Regions from separate parts of the Bradyrhizobium sp. NBAIM18 genome, predicted to be linked through region 3. Evidence: predicted binding sites of a transcription regulator. Region 3 holds the regulator's gene; each other region holds the start of a gene.
What was found. The regulator HrcA, encoded in region 3, represses chaperone genes, less so after heat shock. The targets are predictions, from matches to a motif close to GTTAGCACTCNCNNNNNGNGAGTGCTAAC.
Positions count from the first base shown of each region.

Region 1: the regulator HrcA is predicted to act here: its motif matches at 4,332-4,360, upstream of I6F17_RS12025 (co-chaperone GroES).
Region 2: the regulator HrcA is predicted to act here: its motif matches at 2,464-2,492, upstream of I6F17_RS21790 (co-chaperone GroES).

Region 1 covers NZ_JADYVO010000004.1:330,435-337,300, forward strand. Annotated here, with positions in the region: gene I6F17_RS12005 (nucleoside transporter C-terminal domain-containing protein) at 1-525, shown strand, start outside; gene I6F17_RS12010 (cupin domain-containing protein) at 641-1,168, opposite strand; gene I6F17_RS12015 (tetratricopeptide repeat protein) at 1,600-3,729, shown strand; gene I6F17_RS12020 (usg protein) at 3,737-4,024, opposite strand; gene I6F17_RS12025 (co-chaperone GroES) at 4,403-4,717, shown strand; gene groL (chaperonin GroEL) at 4,763-6,403, shown strand; gene I6F17_RS12035 (GIY-YIG nuclease family protein) at 6,632-6,866, opposite strand, start outside.
Region 2 covers NZ_JADYVO010000009.1:252,029-258,894, forward strand. Annotated here, with positions in the region: gene I6F17_RS21780 (hypothetical protein) at 1-130, opposite strand, end outside; gene groL (chaperonin GroEL) at 328-1,959, opposite strand; gene I6F17_RS21790 (co-chaperone GroES) at 2,078-2,374, opposite strand; gene I6F17_RS21795 (hypothetical protein) at 2,688-3,209, shown strand; gene I6F17_RS21800 (protein phosphatase CheZ) at 3,388-4,173, opposite strand; gene I6F17_RS21805 (L,D-transpeptidase) at 4,490-5,320, shown strand; gene I6F17_RS21810 (DUF2076 domain-containing protein) at 5,970-6,785, opposite strand.
Region 3 covers NZ_JADYVO010000015.1:151,834-158,699, reverse strand. Annotated here, with positions in the region: gene I6F17_RS27355 (hypothetical protein) at 1-293, shown strand, start outside; gene pncA (bifunctional nicotinamidase/pyrazinamidase) at 509-1,231, shown strand; gene grpE (nucleotide exchange factor GrpE) at 1,361-1,978, opposite strand; gene hrcA (heat-inducible transcriptional repressor HrcA) at 2,073-3,161, opposite strand; gene rph (ribonuclease PH) at 3,330-4,043, shown strand; gene rdgB (RdgB/HAM1 family non-canonical purine NTP pyrophosphatase) at 4,055-4,690, shown strand; gene hemW (radical SAM family heme chaperone HemW) at 4,677-5,834, shown strand; gene I6F17_RS27320 (penicillin-binding protein activator) at 5,943-6,866, opposite strand, start outside.

The sequences.
Region 1 (6,866 bases), on a different contig from region 3:
CCGCAAATGGAGGTCGCCAGCACGATGGACGCGATCGTGAAAGGCACCAGCGCGGGCATCGAGCTGCTGATCAACATCGTCGCGATGCTGCTGGTGCTGGTGGCGCTGGTCTATCTCGTCAACGCAATGCTCGGCCTGCTCCCGCACGTCGGCGGGGCCGCGATCTCGCTGCAGCGGCTGCTCGGCCTCGTCATGGCGCCGGTGTGCTGGCTGATGGGGCTGCCGTGGGATCAGGCGATCACTGCCGGCAGCCTGATGGGCACCAAGACCGTGCTGAACGAATTGATCGCCTATGTCGACTTCTCGAAGCTGCCGCCCGATACGCTCGATCCGCGCTCACGCCTGATCATGCTCTATGCGATGTGCGGCTTCGCCAATTTCGCCAGCCTCGGCATCATGATCGGCGGCTTAGGGGTGATGGCACCGGAGCGGCGCGAGGAGATCAACGCGCTGGGTCTGAAGTCGATCGTGTCGGGGACGCTGACGACGTGTCTGATGGGAGCGGTGGTGGGGGTGTTGGCTTGACAAGCTGCCGTCATGGCCGGGCTCGTCCCGGCCATCCACGTTCTTAGCTGCGGCCGAGACGTGGATGCTCGGGACAAGCCCGGGCATGACGATAGAGAGCGGTGGTAGGCGTCGCTTACGCCTTCAGCTCCACCGTCTTGAACTCAGCGGGGAGGATCACCTCCAGCAGCTCCACGTCGTCCGAATAGTCCAGGATCATGTGCCTGATCTTCGGCGGCTGGGTCCAGGCGCTGCCTTGCTGCATCAAGGTCTCGCCCTGGCCTTCCATATAGGTCTTCACCCAGCCCTTGAGCACGTAGACCATCTGGAATTCGACGTCGTGATAGTGGAGCTTGGACACCTCGGCCGGGTTGCAGGGGCCTTGCAGGCGGATCACATGCGCCTGCGCGAGGCCATGGGTCGCCTCGCCGATGCCGAGATCGCGATACTTCGCGTAGGCGCGCAGGCCGTCGGCCTTGAAGTCTTCCTCGCGGTGATGGCTGACGGCGATGCGCTGCTTCGGACGTGCGGGCTTTTTCGCAGCAGCAGTGCGCGCCTTCGCCTTCACGGCCTTGCGCGCCGAGGATCGCGCCGCCGCCTTGGCGCCACTCCGCTTCTTCACCGCGGTCTTCAATGCGGGCCTCGATGCCTTTTGCTTGGCCATTGTGTGCCTCCCTGTTCTGAGCCGCCCGTCGCACGGGTATGGCTTGGACGCCAGCTTACCCTAGTCCCGCGCGAGGCAGCAATTGCAGAGCTCGTTGGGTTGAGTAGCGCCGCATCCACGCTCGCACCCTCCCCTGGAGGGGCCCTGGAGGGGGAGGGTCGGCTCACATTGAGCGCAGCGAAATGTGAGACGGGGTGGGGTGACGTTCTCTCCACGTCGCATACTGCCCGTGTGGAGAGATCACCCCACCCCGCTCGCGCTGCGCGCGATCGACCCTCCCCCCCAGGGAGGGTAAGAAGATGTTTTGCCCAGTCACGCGATCACCGCATCGCTTCGTAGCTTGCCCCAAGCTGGCGTGGCGAGCGGCCCTCGTCTCGTCTTCGTTCTCGCGCTGAACTAGTCTCGCCCGGGACCTCCGGGGGAATTGATTCATGGGCAGCAATGTCGGTCAGCGTGCATTTCAAAATGCTCGGCTTCAGAAGCGGCAAAAGGCCGACGTGCTGCCATTGCTCGGGCAAGCGCTCGAATTGCACAAGAAGGGCCGCCTGCCCGAGGCCAAGGCTGCCTATCGCCAGCTCCTGCAGATCGCGCCCAATCAATTCATCGCGCTACATATGCTCGGCGCGCTGGAGTCCGATGCCGGGCACTTTCAGCAGGCCGAGATCCTGCTGAGCCGGGCGGTTGTCGTCGATCCGCGCTCGGCCGAAGCCCATATGAGTCTGGGCGTCGCGCTGAACGGGCTGAAACGTCACGCCGAGGCCCGCGAGAGCTATCGCAAGGCGCTCGCCTTGCGGCCCAACTACGCCCTCGCCCTCTCCAACCTCGGGAACGCGAGCGCGGCGCTTGATCGCTACCAGGAAGCGCTCGACAGCTACGATCGGGCGCTCGCCATCGACGCAAACCTTGCCGAAGCCCACAACGGCCGCGGCTCCACGCTCTGCCGTCTGCGCAACTACGACGAGGCTCTTGCAAGCCTGAACCGCGCGCTCGCGATCAAGCCCGACTATGCGGCGGCACTGGCGAACCGCGCCGTGGCACTCCGGGAGCTGCAGCGATTCGACGAGGCCATGGCGGATTGCAACCGGGCAATCGCCCTCGCCCCTGACGACGTGAACGGATGGCTCTGGCGCGCCAATGTCTTGCTCCAGACCCGGCAGATGGCCGAGGCACTATCCGATTGCGAAAAGGCGCTCGCGATCGCGCCCGATTCCGATCAGGCTCACCTGGTGCTGGGCCTTTGTCTTGCCGCACTCGGCCGGGTCGACGAAGCCCTCGCCAGTTTCGACAGAGCCCTCGACATCCGGCCCGACCTCGAGAGCGCGATCTCCAGCAAGATCTTCACGCTCGACTTCGTGCCGGACGCCAGCGTCGAGCAGCATCAAGAGGCGCGACGCGTCTGGTGGGAGCGGATCGGCGCGAAAATCGCTTCCGAAGCGGGGGCACCGCATGACAACAGCCGCGATCCGGATCGTCGCCTGGTGCTGGGCTACGTCTCGTCGGACTTCAACGCGCATTCGGCTGCGTTCGTCTTCAAGCCCGTTCTGCAACACCATGACCGGGCCCAGTTCGAGATCGTGTGCTATTCGTGCTCGGCGAAAGTGGACGCGACGACACGCGAATTTCAAGGCATCGCCGATCGCTGGCGTGACGCCTCGCAATGGAGCGATGATCGCCTCGCCGACCAGATTCGCGACGATCGCATCGATATCCTGATTGATCTGTCCGGCCACACCAGAGGAAATCGCCTCGGCGTATTTGCGCGCAAGCCGGCGCCGATCCAGGCGCACGGCTGGGGCCACGGCACCGGCACCGGGCTGCCGACGATCGACTATCTGTTCTCGGATCCGGTCGGGATTCCGCACGACGTTCGGCATCTGTTTGCAGAGACGGTCGTCGACCTGCCGTGCTTCGTGACGCTGGCGCCGCTGCCGGCCGGGATTGCGCAGGGCAAGACGCCGGCGCTCTTGAACGGCTTCGTCACGTTCGGTGTCTTCAACCGCATCAGCAAGATCTCGGATGAGGCGGCGGAGGCATGGTCGAGAATCCTCGAGCGAGTGCCGGGGGCGCGGCTGCTGGTGAAGGATTTTGCGCTGGACGATCCTTTGGTGCGCGACAACCTGCTGGCGCGGTTCGCCGCGTGCCGCCTGCCGGCCGATCGGGTCGAGCTGCTCGGCGCAACGTCCCGACAGGACCACCTGGCGTCGTTCAATCGCGTCGATATTTGCCTCGACACCTTCCCGCAGAACGGCGGCGTCAGCACTTGGGAAGCCCTGCAGATGGGCGTGCCTGTGGTGGCGAAGCTCGGCAACAGCCTGCCCGGCCGCGCTGCCGGCGCCATCCTCACCGCACTCGGCCTGCCGGACTGGGTCGCCGACAGCGAGGAGGCTTATGTCGAGATCGCGGCCAGCCGTGCGGCCGAGATTGGCGCGCTCGACAAATTGCGCCGCGAATTGCCGGCAACGATCGACGCCGCACCCGCAGGCAACCCCATCTCATATGCACGCGCGGTGGACGAGGCCTATCGCGCGATGTGGAGGCGCTACTGCAGCAGCGGCGTCTGACCTCTGCTCAATGCAGCCGGAACACGCCGTCGACGGCGCGGAGCTCGGCCGGCTTGATCAGCTTGGAATGCGCCACCGTGACCGAATGGAGAGGGCCGTCGAGCTTCTCCTGCCAGAACGCCAGGAAATCCTTCAGGGCCGGAAATTTCGGAAACATGTCGTAGTTCTGCCAGACATAGGTCTGGAGCAGCGAGGGATGATCCGGCATTCGATAGAGAATTTGTGCCGTCGTCAGCCCGTAGCCCAGCATCTGTTTCCGGAATTCCTCGGAAACGCCCCCAACGCGCAGTCCCATGCCAAACCTCCTTTGCAGGAGCGCATTCGGCGAGTGGCTTGGTCCGTGCCCCGGGGAGCCACCCGGAAACGATGCGCTCACATGAGAGAAATGTGACGCAAACTGACAACTCATCTCAAGCCCAAAAGTTTAACAAGCTGTTGAAATTCAATGCTTTAGCAGCAGAGACGACTCCGTGCTAATACGGTCACGACTGCCCGGTTAACGATGGTTAGGGGTTTCTGGCAGTCCGCGCTTTCGGCTGCTAATTTTTCTGCTACAAACCCTTGCCCCCGCAAAATTCCTGTCCTATTTCAGGCTCGCTCGTGCTAGCACTCACGGGCAGCGATTGCTAACAATCTCGAAACCTCAACCCGAGCAAATGCTTAGGAGGACTGCATGAAATTCCGTCCGCTTCACGACCGCGTCGTGGTCAAGCGCATCGACGCAGAAGAGAAGACCGCTGGCGGCATCATCATTCCCGACACTGCCAAGGAAAAGCCCTCCCAGGGCGAAGTCGTCGCCGTTGGCCCCGGTGGCCGCGACGAAGCTGGCAAGCTGATCCCGATCGACCTGAAGGTCGGCGACCGCGTGCTGTTCGGCAAGTGGTCCGGCACCGAGGTCAAGATCGACGGCCAGGACCTGCTGATCATGAAGGAGAGCGACGTCATGGGCGTTCTCGAAGTCAGCGAGTCCAAGAAGAAGGCGGCTTAAGAGCCCCTCTCCTCCCTCCAGTCAAACCCTCAAGGAAAAATCCAGATGGCAGCCAAAGAAGTCAAATTCTCGGTTGAAGCGCGCGACAAGATGCTGCGCGGCGTCGACGTACTCGCCAACGCGGTGAAGGTCACGCTCGGTCCGAAGGGCCGCAACGTCGTGCTCGACAAGTCGTTCGGCGCTCCCCGCATCACCAAGGACGGCGTCACCGTCGCCAAGGAGATCGAGCTCGACGACAAGTTCGAGAACATGGGCGCGCAGATGGTGCGCGAAGTCGCCTCCAAGTCCGCTGACGCGGCCGGCGACGGCACCACCACCGCCACCGTGCTCGCCCAGGCGATCGTGAAGGAAGGCGCGAAGTCCGTTGCCGCCGGCATGAACCCGATGGACCTCAAGCGCGGTATCGACCTCGCGGTCGAAGCCGTCGTGGCCGACCTCGAGAAGAACTCGAAGAAGGTCACCTCGAACGACGAGATCGCCCAGGTCGGCACCATCTCGGCCAACGGCGATGCCGAGATCGGCAAGTTCCTCGCCGACGCCATGAAGAAGGTCGGCAACGAGGGCGTCATCACCGTCGAGGAAGCCAAGTCGCTCGAGACCGAGCTCGACGTGGTCGAGGGCATGCAGTTCGACCGCGGCTACATCTCGCCCTACTTCGTCACCAACGCCGACAAGATGCGCGTTGAGATGGACGACGCCTACATCCTCATCAACGAGAAGAAGCTCTCCTCGCTGAACGAGCTGCTGCCGCTGCTCGAGGCCGTGGTGCAGACCGGCAAGCCGCTGGTCATCGTCGCCGAGGACGTCGAAGGCGAAGCGCTCGCGACCCTGGTCGTGAACCGCCTGCGTGGCGGCCTCAAGGTCGCGGCCGTCAAGGCTCCGGGCTTCGGCGATCGCCGCAAGGCCATGCTGCAGGACATCGCGATCCTGACCGGCGGCCAAGCGATCTCGGAAGACCTCGGCATCAAGCTCGAGAACGTCACGCTCAACATGCTCGGTCGCGCCAAGAAGGTGATGATCGACAAGGAGAACACCACGATCGTCAACGGCGCCGGCAAGAAGGCCGACATCGAGGCGCGCGTGGCCCAGATCAAGGCGCAGATCGAGGAGACCACCTCGGACTACGACCGTGAGAAGCTCCAGGAGCGTCTCGCCAAGCTCGCGGGCGGCGTCGCGGTGATCCGCGTCGGCGGCGCGACCGAGGTCGAGGTGAAGGAGCGCAAGGATCGCGTTGATGACGCGATGCATGCGACCCGCGCGGCCGTGGAAGAAGGCATCGTTCCGGGCGGCGGCGTCGCCCTGCTCCGTGCCTCCGAGCAGCTCAAGGGTCTGCGCACCAAGAACGACGACCAGAAGACCGGCGTCGAGATCGTGCGCAAGGCGCTGTCGGCCCCCGCCCGCCAGATCGCGATCAACGCCGGTGAAGACGGCTCGGTGATCGTCGGCAAGATCCTGGAGAACAAGGCCTACAATTACGGCTTCGACTCCCAGACCGGCGAATATGCCGACCTCGTCAAGAAGGGCATCATCGACCCGACCAAGGTGGTCCGCACCGCGATCCAGAACGCTGCCTCGGTGGCCGCGCTCCTGATCACCACGGAAGCCATGGTCGCCGAGCTGCCGAAGAAGGGCGGCGCCGGCCCCGCGATGCCTCCGGGCGGCGGCATGGGCGGCATGGATTTCTGATCCAGCCTCTCAGGCACGATACGAATCGCGAAACCCCGGCAGCGATGCCGGGGTTTTTGTTTGTGGCACGTCATTCCGGGGCGCGCCCCCTTGGGCGCGAGCCCGGAATCCATAACCACGAAACTCACGGGCGAGAGGCATAGCGGGCCATTCCATCCGCCTGTGGTTATGGATTCCGGGCTCGGCGCTGCGCGCCGCCCCGGAATGACAAGGAGTGCAGGATGAGCCTTATTTGGCTATCCCCGGATAGAGATCATCCCAATTCGGGTTCTGCTCCTCGATCAGGCGCGTCTTCCAATCCCGCCGCCATTTCTTGAGCTCCTTTTCGCGGGCGATGGCCGTCGCGGGATCGTCATAGATTTCGAACAGCACGAGCTTGTCAACTCCGTACTTCGTCGTGAAGCCAGGCATGGCCTTTGTCTTGTGCTGATGCACGCGGCGCACGAGGTCATTGGTCACGCCG
Region 2 (6,866 bases), on a different contig from region 3:
CGGTGAAATAGCGCGTCTCGGTTCCCCCCGGCGCGGTCGCCTTCGGCGACAGCTTCATCTGGGCGGAGGCCTGCGGCGGAACGGCGAGCAGGGCCAGAACGGCCGTGGAGCAAACCAGAAGCGCACGCATCGATGACATCCTCGCGCAACGGCCATGATCCGCAAAGCGTGAAGCGGTCTCTAGGATCATGCCCAAACAATCAGAATCGGCGCGCCACCGTAGTGGGTTTTGGCCGCTGGTTGAATCGGAAAGCGAAACGGGCAGGGTCGGCAAAAAAGAAGGCCGCCCGGAGGCGGCCTTCGCAACTCTGTCACGGAACGGAAGGCTTAGAAGCCGCCCATGCCGCCGCCGGGGGGCATCGCGGGCGGAGCTTCCTTCTTCGGCATCTCGGCGACCATGGCCTCGGTGGTCACCAAGAGGCCGGCCACGGAGGAGGCGTCCTGCAGCGCGGTGCGCACCACCTTGGCGGGATCGATGATGCCCTTCTCGACCATGTCGACGTAGTCCTCGTTCTGGGCGTCGAAGCCGAAGGTCTCGGACTTGTTCTCCAGGATCTTGCCGACCACGATCGAGCCTTCCACGCCGGCGTTCTCGGAGATCTGGCGGATCGGGGCTTCCAGCGCCTTCAGCACGATGTTGATGCCGGCCTGGACGTCGTCATTGGCGTTGGTGAGGCGGCCGACCGCCTTCTTGGCGCGGAGCAGCGCGACGCCGCCGCCGGGGACGATGCCTTCCTGAACCGCGGCGCGGGTGGCGTTGAGCGCGTCCTCGACGCGGTCCTTCTTCTCCTTGACCTCGATCTCGGTGGCGCCGCCGACGCGGATCACCGCGACGCCGCCGGCGAGCTTGGCGAGGCGCTCCTGGAGCTTCTCGCGGTCGTAGTCCGAGGTGGTCTCCTCGATCTGGGCCTTGATCTGGCCGACGCGGGCCTCGATGTCAGGCTTCTTGCCGGCGCCGTTGACGATCGTGGTGTTCTCCTTGTCGATCACCACCTTCTTGGCGCGGCCGAGCATCTTCACCGTGACGTTCTCGAGCTTGATGCCGAGCTCCTCGGAGATCAGCTGGCCGCCGGTCAGGATCGCGATGTCCTCCAGCATGGCCTTGCGGCGGTCACCGAAGCCCGGCGCCTTCACCGCGGCCACCTTCAGGCCGCCACGGAGCCGGTTGACGACCAGGGTGGCCAGCGCCTCGCCCTCGACGTCCTCGGCGATGATGACGAGCGGCTTGCCCGACTGCACCACGGCCTCCAGCACCGGCAGCATGGCCTGCAGGCCCGAGAGCTTCTTCTCGTGCAGGAGGATGTAGGCGTCCTCGAGCTCGGCGGTCATCTTCTCGGCATTGGTGACGAAGTAGGGGCTGAGATAGCCGCGGTCGAACTTCATGCCCTCGACGATATCAACCTCGGTCTCGAGCGACTTGTTCTCCTCGACGGTGATGACGCCCTCGTTGCCGACCTTCTGCATCGCCTGGGCGATCATCTTGCCGATGGCGGCATCGCCGTTGGCCGAGATGGTGCCGACCTGGGCGACCTCGGAGGAGGCGGCGACCGGCTTGGCGCGCTTCTCGATATCCTTGATGACGGCGGCAACCGCGGTGTCGATGCCGCGCTTGAGATCCATCGGGTTCATGCCGGCGGCGACCGCCTTGGCGCCTTCGCGCACGATGGCCTGGGCCAGCACGGTCGCGGTGGTGGTGCCGTCGCCGGCGAGGTCGTTGGTCTTGGAGGCGACCTCACGCACCATCTGGGCGCCCATGTTCTCGAACTTGTCCTCGAGCTCGATCTCCTTGGCGACCGTGACGCCGTCCTTGGTGATGCGGGGGGCGCCGAAGCTCTTCTCGATGACGACGTTGCGGCCCTTCGGGCCGAGCGTCACCTTGACGGCGTTGGCGAGAACGTCGACGCCGCGCAGCATGCGATCGCGCGCGTCTCCGGAAAACTTGACGTCTTTGGCAGCCATGGTCTGCAATCCCTCGTGTTATGTGATGTGTGTTGTCTTGTGCCGTGCGGCGGAACGATGGATGCCCGGATCGCCTGGATCCGGGCATGACATTCAGCGGCTGTTCAGGCGGACGGCCTTAGGCCAGCACGCCCATGATGTCCGACTCCTTCATGATCAGGAGCTCTTCGTTGTCGATCTTGACCTCGGTGCCCGACCACTTGCCGAACAGCACGCGGTCGCCGACCTTGAGGTCGATCGGGATCAGCTTGCCGGTCTCGTCGCGGCCGCCGGGGCCGACGGCGACGATCTCGCCCTGGGACGGCTTTTCCTTGGCCGTGTCCGGAATGATGATGCCGCCCTTGGTCTTTTCCTCGGCGTCGATACGTTTGACCACGACACGGTCATGCAGCGGACGAAATTTGGATTTAGCCATGACGTTTCCCTTTGGAGGCTCGCTTCGGAAGTAGTGGGGTCGGTGGGGCGGCGCTTCCGTCCCCCTCTCGTCGAGGATCGAACGGCGCGCTTAGCAATCGGGCTCTCCGAGTGCTAATAGTGGGTCCGGAAATATGGCTTGGCCGCGATCCTGTCAAGCAAAGGTGGTTAAGCGATTGTTGAGGCGGATATAGGATGGTGGCATTGGAAACTCGCTCGGGGCGTCGGCGTAGAGAACGACGTCATTGCTCCGGCAGCGGTTTTGCGCTTGGCTGCGGGAGGGGTGCGGCCATGGTCTTGTTCGGGGGAATGCCATGATCAGTTCGGCTCACGCGCGCATGGTTGCCAATCTGGCGGCCGCCTCTTGTCTGGCGCTGCTGCTGGGCGCCTGCGGCGGCGGCTTCAACCTGCCGTCCCTCACGTCGTCCCCGCCGCCGCCCGAAGCCGAACCTGGCGTCGCTCCGGAAATGCCCGCCACCATCCGCGCCGACGAGATCGTCGGCCGCTGGGGCCTCGCCTCGTTCCAGAACCCGGCCGATCGCGCCCGCACCGAGAAGATGGCGCGCGAGCAATGCAGGAACCCCTACGTGATCACCGCCGGTTCCTCCGGTGGCGTGATCATGCATCTCGCCGACCAGGCGACGCCGCAGGAGCTGCGGCTGAAGGGCTCGCCGAGCGGCAAGAACTACATCGGGCCGGCCGGCCCGACCCCCGGCGACCAGGACCGCGAAATCGTCTCCTTCGACGGTCGCGTCATGATCACCCGCTTCATCGACAAGGACGCCGGCACCCGCTACGGCAACATGGTCTACGTCCGCTGCGCGCCGAGGGCGTAATATCTTTCCTTCGTCCCGCGAAGGCGGGGCATCCAGAATGCCGCGGCTGCCCGGCTCAATCACTGATGCCTCTGGAATACTGGATCGTCCGGTCAAGCCGGACGATGACAGCGGAGGGGCCCCAAACAAAAAACGCCGGCCCAAGGCCGGCGTTTTGTTATTCCTATGTCGTCGCCGCTCAGTCGAACAGAGCGTCGATGTCGTCCTGCGAGGCGTGGCCGACGTCGCCGGCGAGCTTGGGGCCGTTGAGGAGCTTCTCGTCCTCGCTGCGGTTGTCGACCTGCGCGGGCACATGGGACTTGATCGCGTCGACGCCGCCCCAGATCTCCATCATCGCGTTGATGTGCTGCTCGATGAACTTCATCGTGCCCATGACCTTGCTGATGCGCTGGCCGGTCAGGTCCTGGAAGTTGCAGGCTTCGAAGATCGAGATGACGCGTTCCTGGATGTCGTCGGCAAGGCGCTTCTGCTGATCGATCGAGTCCACCTTCGACATCGCGCTGGCGGCCTGGTCGATCGATTCCGCGGCTTCGAGGATCTGCTGGGTCGCCTGCTCGGTGCCGCCGACCACCGCGCCGAGCTCGCCGTTGACCTTGGCCATCTCGCCGCCGTCGAAGCTCTTGCCGTGCAGCGTCGCGATCTCGCGCTTGGTGCGGTCGATGGCGTCGTGGATGAGGTCGAGCTCGACCTTCAGCTTCTCGCACTGCTCGATCTGCGCCCGGTAGGTCTCGAGCATGGTGCGCGCTTCGGCAAGCTCGTGCGCGGTCGAGGCGTCGATCGCCGCCATGGCAGCGCTGCCGGACAGCGGGGCCGCGACGATGCCCTTCGCCATCTGGGCGCGGATCGCGCGCAGCTCGGCCATGATCTCGCTATGCATCGGGGGTGCCTCTTCAGTTACGTCTACAATGGGCATCTCGCCACCGACGATATCTTCGACGCGAAAACGCTTGCGGTGAACAGCCATCAGGATACTCCCCCCACCTCACTCACGCGTCTTTGTAGACAGAAGCGATTTAACACGAAGTTCACAGCAGGAACTGCTGATCGGCCGCGCGCGACGCGGCGCAAAGAAGCGATTAACCATGGCCGCGCGGCGTTCATCGAAAATAAACGCTGATCGCCAAATTGCAGGCGCGCTCGCGACGTGGTGAATCCAAACGCGCTGTCCGTTTACCAAACAAAACGGCTTTTGCTTTTTATTGACCACGTCGAAGAGCGCGGATCAGCCACCGGCTCTCCACGACGCATGTGATCTAGACGAAACAGTACAGAGTACGTCGATGTTCAAGAAAATGTCTGTCGCGCTGCTCGGCAGCGCTTGCACCTTCATGGCCGGCGCGAACGACGCAGGCGCCTTCGACAACAGCGTGCCGAACGATCCGCCGGCGGTGCTGTACCAGCCGCGCGTGCCGCCGGCGCCGGTGCGCGTGGCGTCCCATTCCAACATGGGCGGCGGCTTCATCGAATTCCTGTTCGGCGATGGCCCCGGCCGCGGCCCGGCCTATGCGCCGGAGCAGCCGGTGTATCAGCAGCAGCCGGGCTATTACGACCAGCGGCGCCTGCCGCCGATGGGCGAGCCGCAGATGCAAGGTGGGTATCAACAAGGCCGATATCAGCAGGGCGCGTCTCTGCAGCAGGAGGCGGTCGATCCGCGGCAGCGTCCGTTCGATCCGAAATTCGAGAAACAACTCGTTGACTATAGCGGCAAGGAAAGTCCCGGCACGATCGTGGTCGATACGCCGAACAAGTTCCTCTATCTCGTCGAGGGCAACGGCCGGGCATTGCGCTACGGCATCGGCGTCGGCCGTCCCGGCTTCACCTGGTCCGGCGTGAAATCGATAACCGCCAAGCGCGAATGGCCGGACTGGACGCCGCCGGCGGAAATGCTCGCGCGCCGGCCCGATCTGCCCAGGCACATGGAAGGCGGCCCGGAAAATCCGCTCGGTGCCCGTGCGATGTATCTGGGATCGACGCTCTATCGCATCCACGGCTCCAACGAGCCCTGGACCATCGGCACCAACGTCTCCTCCGGCTGCATCCGCATGCGCAACGAGGACGTCATCGACCTCTACGGCCGCGTCAACGTCGGCACCAAGGTCGTGGTGATGTGAAGCGTCATGCGCTCGATGGAGCGATCAAGTCCGGGTGCCGCGTCGGCTCGAAATGCGCGGCGTCGAAGGGACGCTGCCGCCGCCAAACGTCTGCCTGAATAGTCCTACGTCCGATGACGGTGCCTCGACCCGGGACGAGGGACAGCGGAGCGGCGAGGACGAGTTGATGAAGCCGAATGCGGTGCGCGAGCCGAGCGGTTCAGCCGCCGCACCGACAGCTCTGCCTTCCTGAGGCGCTCGTGCAGTCCCTCCAACTCGTACAATTCGGTGATGAGATGGGTCGTGACGTCGCTCAGGGTCGCTATGCGCTGCTGAAGTGGACTCATTCTCAAAACCCCCGACTGTAGCCAAGAGAGGCAGCCACGATGTGTGGCATAAGCAGTGTGTTCTTCCAATTGAACACCCATGTCCAAATTTGGAAATCCGGGAGTCTACGGCGGCGTGTGTCGGAGGACGATTTCGCCCGGCATGGTGAAGTCAGGCGCACCTCGTGACGTCCTGCACGGTGCTGTCCGACTACGCACGCACTAGTCATATTATATCGAATGGCATCATGGCGTGTGGTGGCAGAGCAGAAGTGCGTTGAGCTCTGCTTGAACAGAAATCGGCCGCCCGGAGGCGGCCGTTCCACATCTGTCGGTCGAATGGTCTACGCGTAATCGCTGCCGCCGTCGTCGTCGCCGAAATCGCTGTTGTCGGCCGTATCGAAGCTGTCGTCGTGATCGTTGCCGTAGTTCTGGTCGTTGCTGTCGCGCTCGTTCGACGCCTGGTCGAAGAAGCCCTGGCGGGATTCCCGGTTCGAGCCGATGTCATCGAGGCCGGCCTCGCGCGCCAGCGAGCCGCCGGACTGATCGCCGCCGCCCCAAGGACTTCCACCAGCGCTGCGGTCGCCGAGCGCGTTGCTGTCGCCAAAACCCTGCTGGTGCGATCCGCCCATCATGCCGCGGATGCTGGAGAGCAGCAGCGAGCCGCCGACGACGCCGGCCGCGGCTGCCGCGGCCGTGCCGAGGAACGAGCCGCCGCCACCTCCGATCGGCGAAGCGCCCTGACCCGGACCTTGGCCGTAGGCCTGTCCATAAGGCGGAGGAGCGCCGTAACCCGGCTGGCCTTGCGGCATCGCCTGTCCGGTATTCCAAGCCGGACGCTGCTCACGCTGCGGCACATTCGGCACCGAGCCGCGGGACGGGCCGCCGCCAAACAATGTGTCGCGCATGGTGTCGAGGAAGCCGCCGGACTGCGCCTGCTCGGGCGCGTGGGCCGCTTCCAGCTCCTGGATGCGGGCATTGGCGCGCTTCAGCGCTTCGTCCTGGACCAGCGTGGTCTGCACCAGCGCGTAGATGGCGCCGGGCGCCTTGCGCAGGCCGTCGGAGATCGCGGCGATCGCATCGGGATCGCGCTGTGCATTCTCCAGCTTAGAAAGCCGGTCAAAAAGGTCGTCGACGAGCTGGCGTTCCTGCGGCGTCATGATCTGTCTCCTTCGCGCCAAACCAAGCGCGGAGGAGATGTAGGGTTCCATTGTGGCCCCAACAGTGCCGACCGGATTAAA
Region 3 (6,866 bases):
CCGCCGACGACCGCGCCCGCTTCGCCCAGGAGGCGGCGCTCCAGATTCCCGGCGTGCGCGAGTCGCGCATCACCATGTCCGAGCCGATCCGCATCAACGGCCAGCAAGGCTTCGAGACCCGGATCGACGGCGTCAGCGGCAAGGACAAGGTCCCGGTGACGGTGGTGCAGTGGATCCGCTTCTCGAGCGGCGGCGCATCATTGCGCATCATCGCCAGCGCCCCGCGCGACCAATGGCAAGCCGCCTTCACCCGCTTCCGCACCGTACGCGACGGGATTCAGCCGAAGGGGTAGGGCGCATCCACGCGCGAGGTGCGCTCCCTCCCCCCGCCTGCGGGGAGGGTTGGGGAGAGGGTGTCTCCGCAATCGAGAACCCCCAAGAGGAGAAAGCCCTCACCCGCCGCGAGAGCCCAACTGCTCATCAAGCCCGGCTGCATTTTCAGGCTTCTGTTCGTATACGAACGGAACTAGGCTTCCTCCCGTTGGATCATCCTGGAGGGGAGGTAGACATGCTGGTTCGGCGACAGGTCTTGGCGATGCTTGGAACGACGGCGCTGGCGACGCTCGCGCCAAGCGCGCTGTTCGCGGCCGCACCGATCAAGCCGGACGAAGCGTCCGCGCTGCTCGTGATCGACGTGCAGAACTGCTTCCTGCCCGGCGGCAGCCTCGCGGTGAAGGAAGGCGAGCAAGTGGTGCCGGTCATCAACAAGATCTCGAAGGCATTTGCGAATGTGGTGCTGACGCAGGACTGGCACACGCCGGGCCACGTTTCGTTTGCGTCGGTTCATTCCGGCAAGAAGCCGTTCGAAACGGTCGACCTGCCCTACGGCAAGCAGGTGCTGTGGCCGGACCATTGCGTGCAGGGCACCGAGGGCGCGGCGCTGTCGAAGGACCTGTCGATCCCGCACGCCGAGCTCATCATCCGCAAGGGATTTCACAAGAACGTCGACAGCTATTCGGCCTTCCTCGAGGCCGACGGCAAGACCTCGACCGGGCTCGCCGGCTACCTGAGGGGCCGCAAGATCAAGCGCGTCTTCGTCGCTGGTCTTGCGACAGACTTCTGCGTCGCCTGGACCGCGCTCGACGGGCGCAAGGCGGGCTTCGAGGTCTATGTGGTGGAAGACGCCTGCCGCGGCATCGACACGCAGGGCTCGCTCGCCAAGGCCTGGGCCGACATGGCCAAGGCGGGCGTGAAGCGGATTCAGTCTGCGGATATCGCGGTGAGCGCGTAGGCGGCGCGCCATCTTCCGTCATTCCGGGGCGCGCTTCAGCGCGAGCCCGGAATCCATTGTGCGGTTGTCTCTGCTGTTCGATGGATTCCGGGTTCTCGACTTCGTCGAGCCCCGGAATGACGCCAACACTCAGTTCGCCGCGCTGCTCGATTCGTTGTTGTTCGCCGCGGGCGCAGTCTTCGCGCCGCCCTTGGCGACGCCGACCAGCGCCGGGCGCAGCACGCGGTCACCGATGGTGTAGCCGGCCTGCATGATCTGCACCACGGTGCCCGACGGCACTGACGCGTCAGGCACTTCGTACATTGCCTGGTGGAAGTTCGGGTCGAACTTCTGGCCCTGAGGATCCAGCTTCTTCACGCCGTGTTTTTCCAGCGCGTTGAGCAGCGCGCGCTCCGTGAGCTCGACGCCCTCGATCAACGAGACCAGGCCGGGATCGGCCGCAGCACGCGCCTCCGCCGGAACGGCATCGAGTGCGCGCTGGAGATTGTCGGCGATGTCGAGCACGTCGCGCGCGAAGCCGGTGATGCCGTAGAGGCGGGCGTCGGCAACTTCCTTGGCGGTGCGCTTGCGCAAATTCTCCATCTCGGCCAGCGTCCGCAGCATGCGGTCGCGCGCTTCAGCCGCTTCCTTTTGCAGGGTTTCGACCGAACCCGGCTCGGGATCGTCGGGCATGATGTAGGGTTTCGACACCACGGGCTCGCCGGTCGCTGCAGTCGTGTCTTGGGGTTGCCGGTCTTGCTCGGTCATCGGCTCTGATCTCGAACTCGTTTCAGGGATGTTGGCCCGGATATCGTGCTTAAGCCCGCGAAAATCAAGCGCCCGTGATCGGCAGAAAGGCCGGTCAGCCCCCCAACAGGCGGCTGACGATGCGGGCGGCGTAGTCCACGGTCGGGATCACGCGGGCATAATTCAGCCGCGTCGGGCCGATCACGCCGAGAACGCCGACGATGTGGCCGGCGGCATCCCGATAGGGCGAGATGATGGTGGAGGACCCCGACAGTGAGAACAGCTTGTTCTCACTGCCGATGAAGATGCGCACGCCTTCGGCGGTCTCGGCCCGGCCGAGCAGATCGATCACGCCGCGCTTGGTCTCGAGGTCGTCGAACAACAGGCGAACGCGCTCCAGATCCTCCAGCGCGTGCAGATCTTCGAGCAGATTGGCGTGGCCGCGGACGATGAGCTGACGGTCCTCGCTCTCGCCGCCGGACCAGCTGGCGATGCCGGCCGAGATCACTTTCTGTGTCAGCTGATCGAGCTCGGCACGGGCCTCGCCGAGTGCGGTCTCGAGCTCGAGCCGCGCTTCGGCCAAGGTGCGGCCGCGGATCCGCGCATTGAGGAAATTGCCGGCCTCTGTCAGCGCCGAAGAGGGAACTCCGGGCGGCAGCGTCAACACGCGGTTTTCAACCTGGCCGTCTTCGCCGACCAGGATCACCAGCGCTTTTTCCGGTTCCAGGCGGACGAATTCGATGTGCTTCAGCCGCGCATTGGATTTCGGCGTCAGCACGACGGCGGCGGCCCGGGTCAGGCCGGAGAGCCGCATCAAGGCCTGGTCCAGCGCCGCCTCGACCGATTGCGCCTCGCCGACGGACGAGAGCTGGCTCTGGATCGCCTGCCGCTCGGCCTCGTTGAGGTCGCCGACCTGCATCAGGGCATCGACGAAGAAGCGCAGGCCCAGTTCCGTCGGCAGCCGGCCGGCGGAGGTGTGCGGGGCATAGATCAGGCCGAGCTGTTCCAGATCGGCCATGACGTTGCGCACAGATGCCGGCGACAGCGGCATCGCGATCAGGCGGGAAATGTTGCGCGAGCCGACCGGCTCACCGGTCGCGAGATAGCTTTCGACAATTTGACGAAAGATGTCGCGGGAACGCTCGTTGAGCTGGGCAAGGCCTGCGCGCGGCGCGATCAGATGGATCGGATCGTGATGGGCCACAGACGGTAACTCCTCTCAGATCCTTATAATTTGTCCATCCGGGCCGCGTCTGACAAGCGTGGCGTTTGCAGGCCGACGGTCAGGGGGTGAATAAGCCCTTGCCGCCCACCCCCGCCCCACCTACAAGCACCGCGAACAGCCTATTTCCGTGAGTTTTGGAGATTTCCCATGCGGCCAAGCCGCCGTGCGCCCGACGAATTGCGCCCCGTGACGCTGGAGCGCGGCGTGGTCAAATATGCGGAAGGCTCGTGCCTCGTTAAATTCGGCGACACCCATGTGCTGGTCACCGCCACGCTTGAGGACCGCCTGCCGCCGTGGCTGAAGGGGCAGGGCCGCGGCTGGGTCACCGCCGAATACGGCATGCTGCCGCGCGCGACCTCCGAACGCACCCGCCGCGAGGCCTCCGTCGGCAAGCAGAGCGGCCGCACGGTCGAGATCCAACGCCTGATCGGCCGCTCGCTTCGCACCATCGTCGATCTCGAAGCTCTCGGCGAGCGCCAGATCACGGTCGATTGCGACGTGCTCCAGGCCGACGGCGGCACGCGCACGGCCTCGATCACCGGCGCCTGGGTCGCGCTTGCCGATTGCCTCAACTGGATGAAGGCGCGCAACATGCTGAAGGCGAACGTGATGCGCGACAACGTCGCCGCGATCTCCTGCGGCATCTACAACGGCACGCCGGTGCTCGATCTCGACTATGCCGAGGATTCGGAAGCCGAGACCGACGCCAATTTCGTCATGACCGGCGATGGCCGCATCATCGAGGTGCAGGGCACCGCGGAACGCGAGCCGTTCACGCAGGACGAGTTCCTGAAGCTGATCGCCCTGGCGCAGAAGGGCATTGCCCGCCTGGTGGACTTGCAGAAACTGGCCGTGGCGTAGTCAATAGGCCCATGCACCGCCGAATCACCGACAAGCTCGTCATCGCCACCCACAATCCCGGCAAGCGCGCCGAGATGAGGGAGCTGCTCGCGCCGTACGGGATCGAGGCGGTGTCGGCCGGCGAGCTCGGCCTAGACGAGCCCGAGGAAACCGGCAACGATTTCCGCAGCAACGCCGCGATCAAGGCGATCGCCGCGGCGGAGGCGACCAAGCTGCCCTCCTTCGCCGACGATTCCGGCATCGTCGTCGACGCACTCGACGGTGCGCCGGGAATCTACAGCGCGCGCTGGGCCGGCCCGACCAAGGATTTCAACGCGGCGATGGCGCAGATCGAGCGCCTGCTGCAGGAGCGCGGCGCCACCACGCCGGACAAGCGCAAAGCCCACTTCGTCTCGGCGCTTTGCGTGGCCTGGCCCGACGATCATCGCGAGGAGGTCGAGGCGCGCGTCGACGGCACGCTGATCTGGCCACCGCGCGGCACAGCCGGCTTCGGCTACGACCCGATGTTCCTGCCGGACGGGCACAGCCGCACCTTCGGCGAGATGACCAGCATCGAGAAGCACGGCCTGCCGCCGCTCGGCCTCGGCCTGTCGCACCGCGCCCGCGCTTTTCGGAAACTGGCGGAGATCTGCCTTGAGCCGCGCTAACAAGGATGCGTTTGGCGTCTATGTGCACTGGCCGTTCTGCCTGTCGAAGTGCCCCTATTGCGACTTCAACAGCCATGTCCGCCATGCCGCGATCGACGAGACGCGCTTCGCCGCCGCCTTCGCGCGTGAGATCGCAACGACCGCCGAGCGCGCGCCCGGCCGCGAGGTCACCTCGATCTTCCTCGGCGGCGGCACGCCGTCACTGATGCAGCCCGCCACCGTCGGCGCGGTGTTAGACGCGATCGGCAAGCACTGGACCGTCGCAGGCGACGTCGAGGTAACGCTGGAAGCGAACCCGACCAGCGTCGAAGCCACGCGCTTTGCCGGTTATCGCATCGCCGGCGTCAACCGCGTCTCGCTCGGCGTGCAGGCGCTCGATGACGCCTCGCTCAAAGCGCTCGGCCGCATGCACAGCGCGCGCGAAGCGCTCGATGCCGTCGCCATCGCGCGCCGCGCGTTCGACCGCTATTCGTTCGACCTGATCTACGCCCGCCCCGACCAGACGCCGGCGATGTGGGCGGGCGAGCTGCGGCACGCCATCGATGAAGCGGCCGAGCATCTGTCGCTCTATCAATTGACCATCGAGGAAGGCACGCCCTTCTTCGGCCTGCACCAGGCCGGCAAGCTGAAGACGCCGGACGAAGCGGTCGCCCGCGCGCTCTACGACGTCACGCAGGAGACCTGCGACAAGCTCGGGCTGCCCGCTTACGAGATCTCCAATCACGCGCGGCGCGGCGCCGAATGCCGGCACAATCTGGTGTACTGGCGCGGCGAGGAATATGCCGGCATCGGCCCCGGCGCACATGGCCGTCTCGACATCGACGGCGTGCGCCACGCCACCGCCACCGAGAAGCGTCCCGAGGCCTGGCTGATGCGGGTCGAGACCAACGGCGACGGTGTCGTCAGCGACGAGCTCCTCAACAGCGAGGAACGCGCCGACGAATTCCTGCTGATGGGATTGCGGCTCGCCGAAGGCATCGATCCCGAACGCTACAAGGCCCTCGCCGGCCGCCCGCTCGACCCCCGCCGCATCGCGCTCTTGCGCGAGGAAGGCGCGATCACCGTGGATGCAACGGGACGGTTGCGCGTAACCAGCAGCGGTTTTCCGGTGCTGGATGCCGTGGTCGCGGATCTGGCGGCGTAAGGAACTCTCGTAGGGTGGGCAAAGCGACGCGTGCCCACGCAACTTTCATTATCGAAAGAGATGGTGGGCACGGCGCAAGCGTGCCTTTGCCCACCCTACTGCACCGAGCTACGCCCCAAAGCTCTTCGGCGAGCCCGCCACCGCAACGCCGCCGCCTTGCGTCACCTTCATCACGGCAAGTCCGCGTTCATTCGTGCCATCAGCACGGAAGCGGAACAGGCCATCGATGCCGGCGAAGCCTGAGGGGTTGGTGAGCACGTCGGAGGAGAAGCGCTGGCCGCCTTGCGTGCGCGCCAGCGCGGCAACGAGCGCGACCGCGTCATAGGAAAGGGTCGCGGTGCGGATCGGCTCCGCGCCGTATTTCGTGCGGTAGCGGCCGGAGAAGGCGCGGAAGCCGGCCGGATCGGGCGCGGCGTAAAGGCCGCCCTGCAGCGCGGCGCTGGCATAGACGCGCGGATTGTCCCACAGGCCGGTGCCGAGCAGCTGGATGTTGCGCAGGTTCGCGCCCGCGGCAGTCATGGCGTCCGCGACTGACACGACGGCATCGCCGTCATCGGCAATGAACAGCGCGTCCGCACTGCCGAGCTGCTGCGCCACGGTGCGCGCGGGCGTGGCGCGATCGGCACCGTATTTCTCGAACGCAACGATGCGCCCGCCGCGCCGCGGCACCGCCGCCTTCACCGCGGCCTCGACGACATTGCCATAGGCGTTGTCGGGCACCAGCACCGCGACGGAGCGCTTTCCGATGCCGGCGGAATACTCGACGATGCGGTTGACGTCGGACTCCGGCAGGAACGAGAGCAGATAGACGCCGCGTCCGGCGATGCTGGAATCCGTCGAGAAGGCGATGACGGAAATGCCGCGCGTACGCGCGACCTGCGCCACGGCCGGCACCGATTGCGCGAACAGCGGCCCGAGGATGATCTCGGCGCCTTCGTCGACCGCCTGCTGCGCGCCGGCCTGCGCGCCTTGCGGGCTGCCATTGTCGTCCTTGATCAGGAGCTGGATGTTCGGGTTCTGGAACTCGGCCAG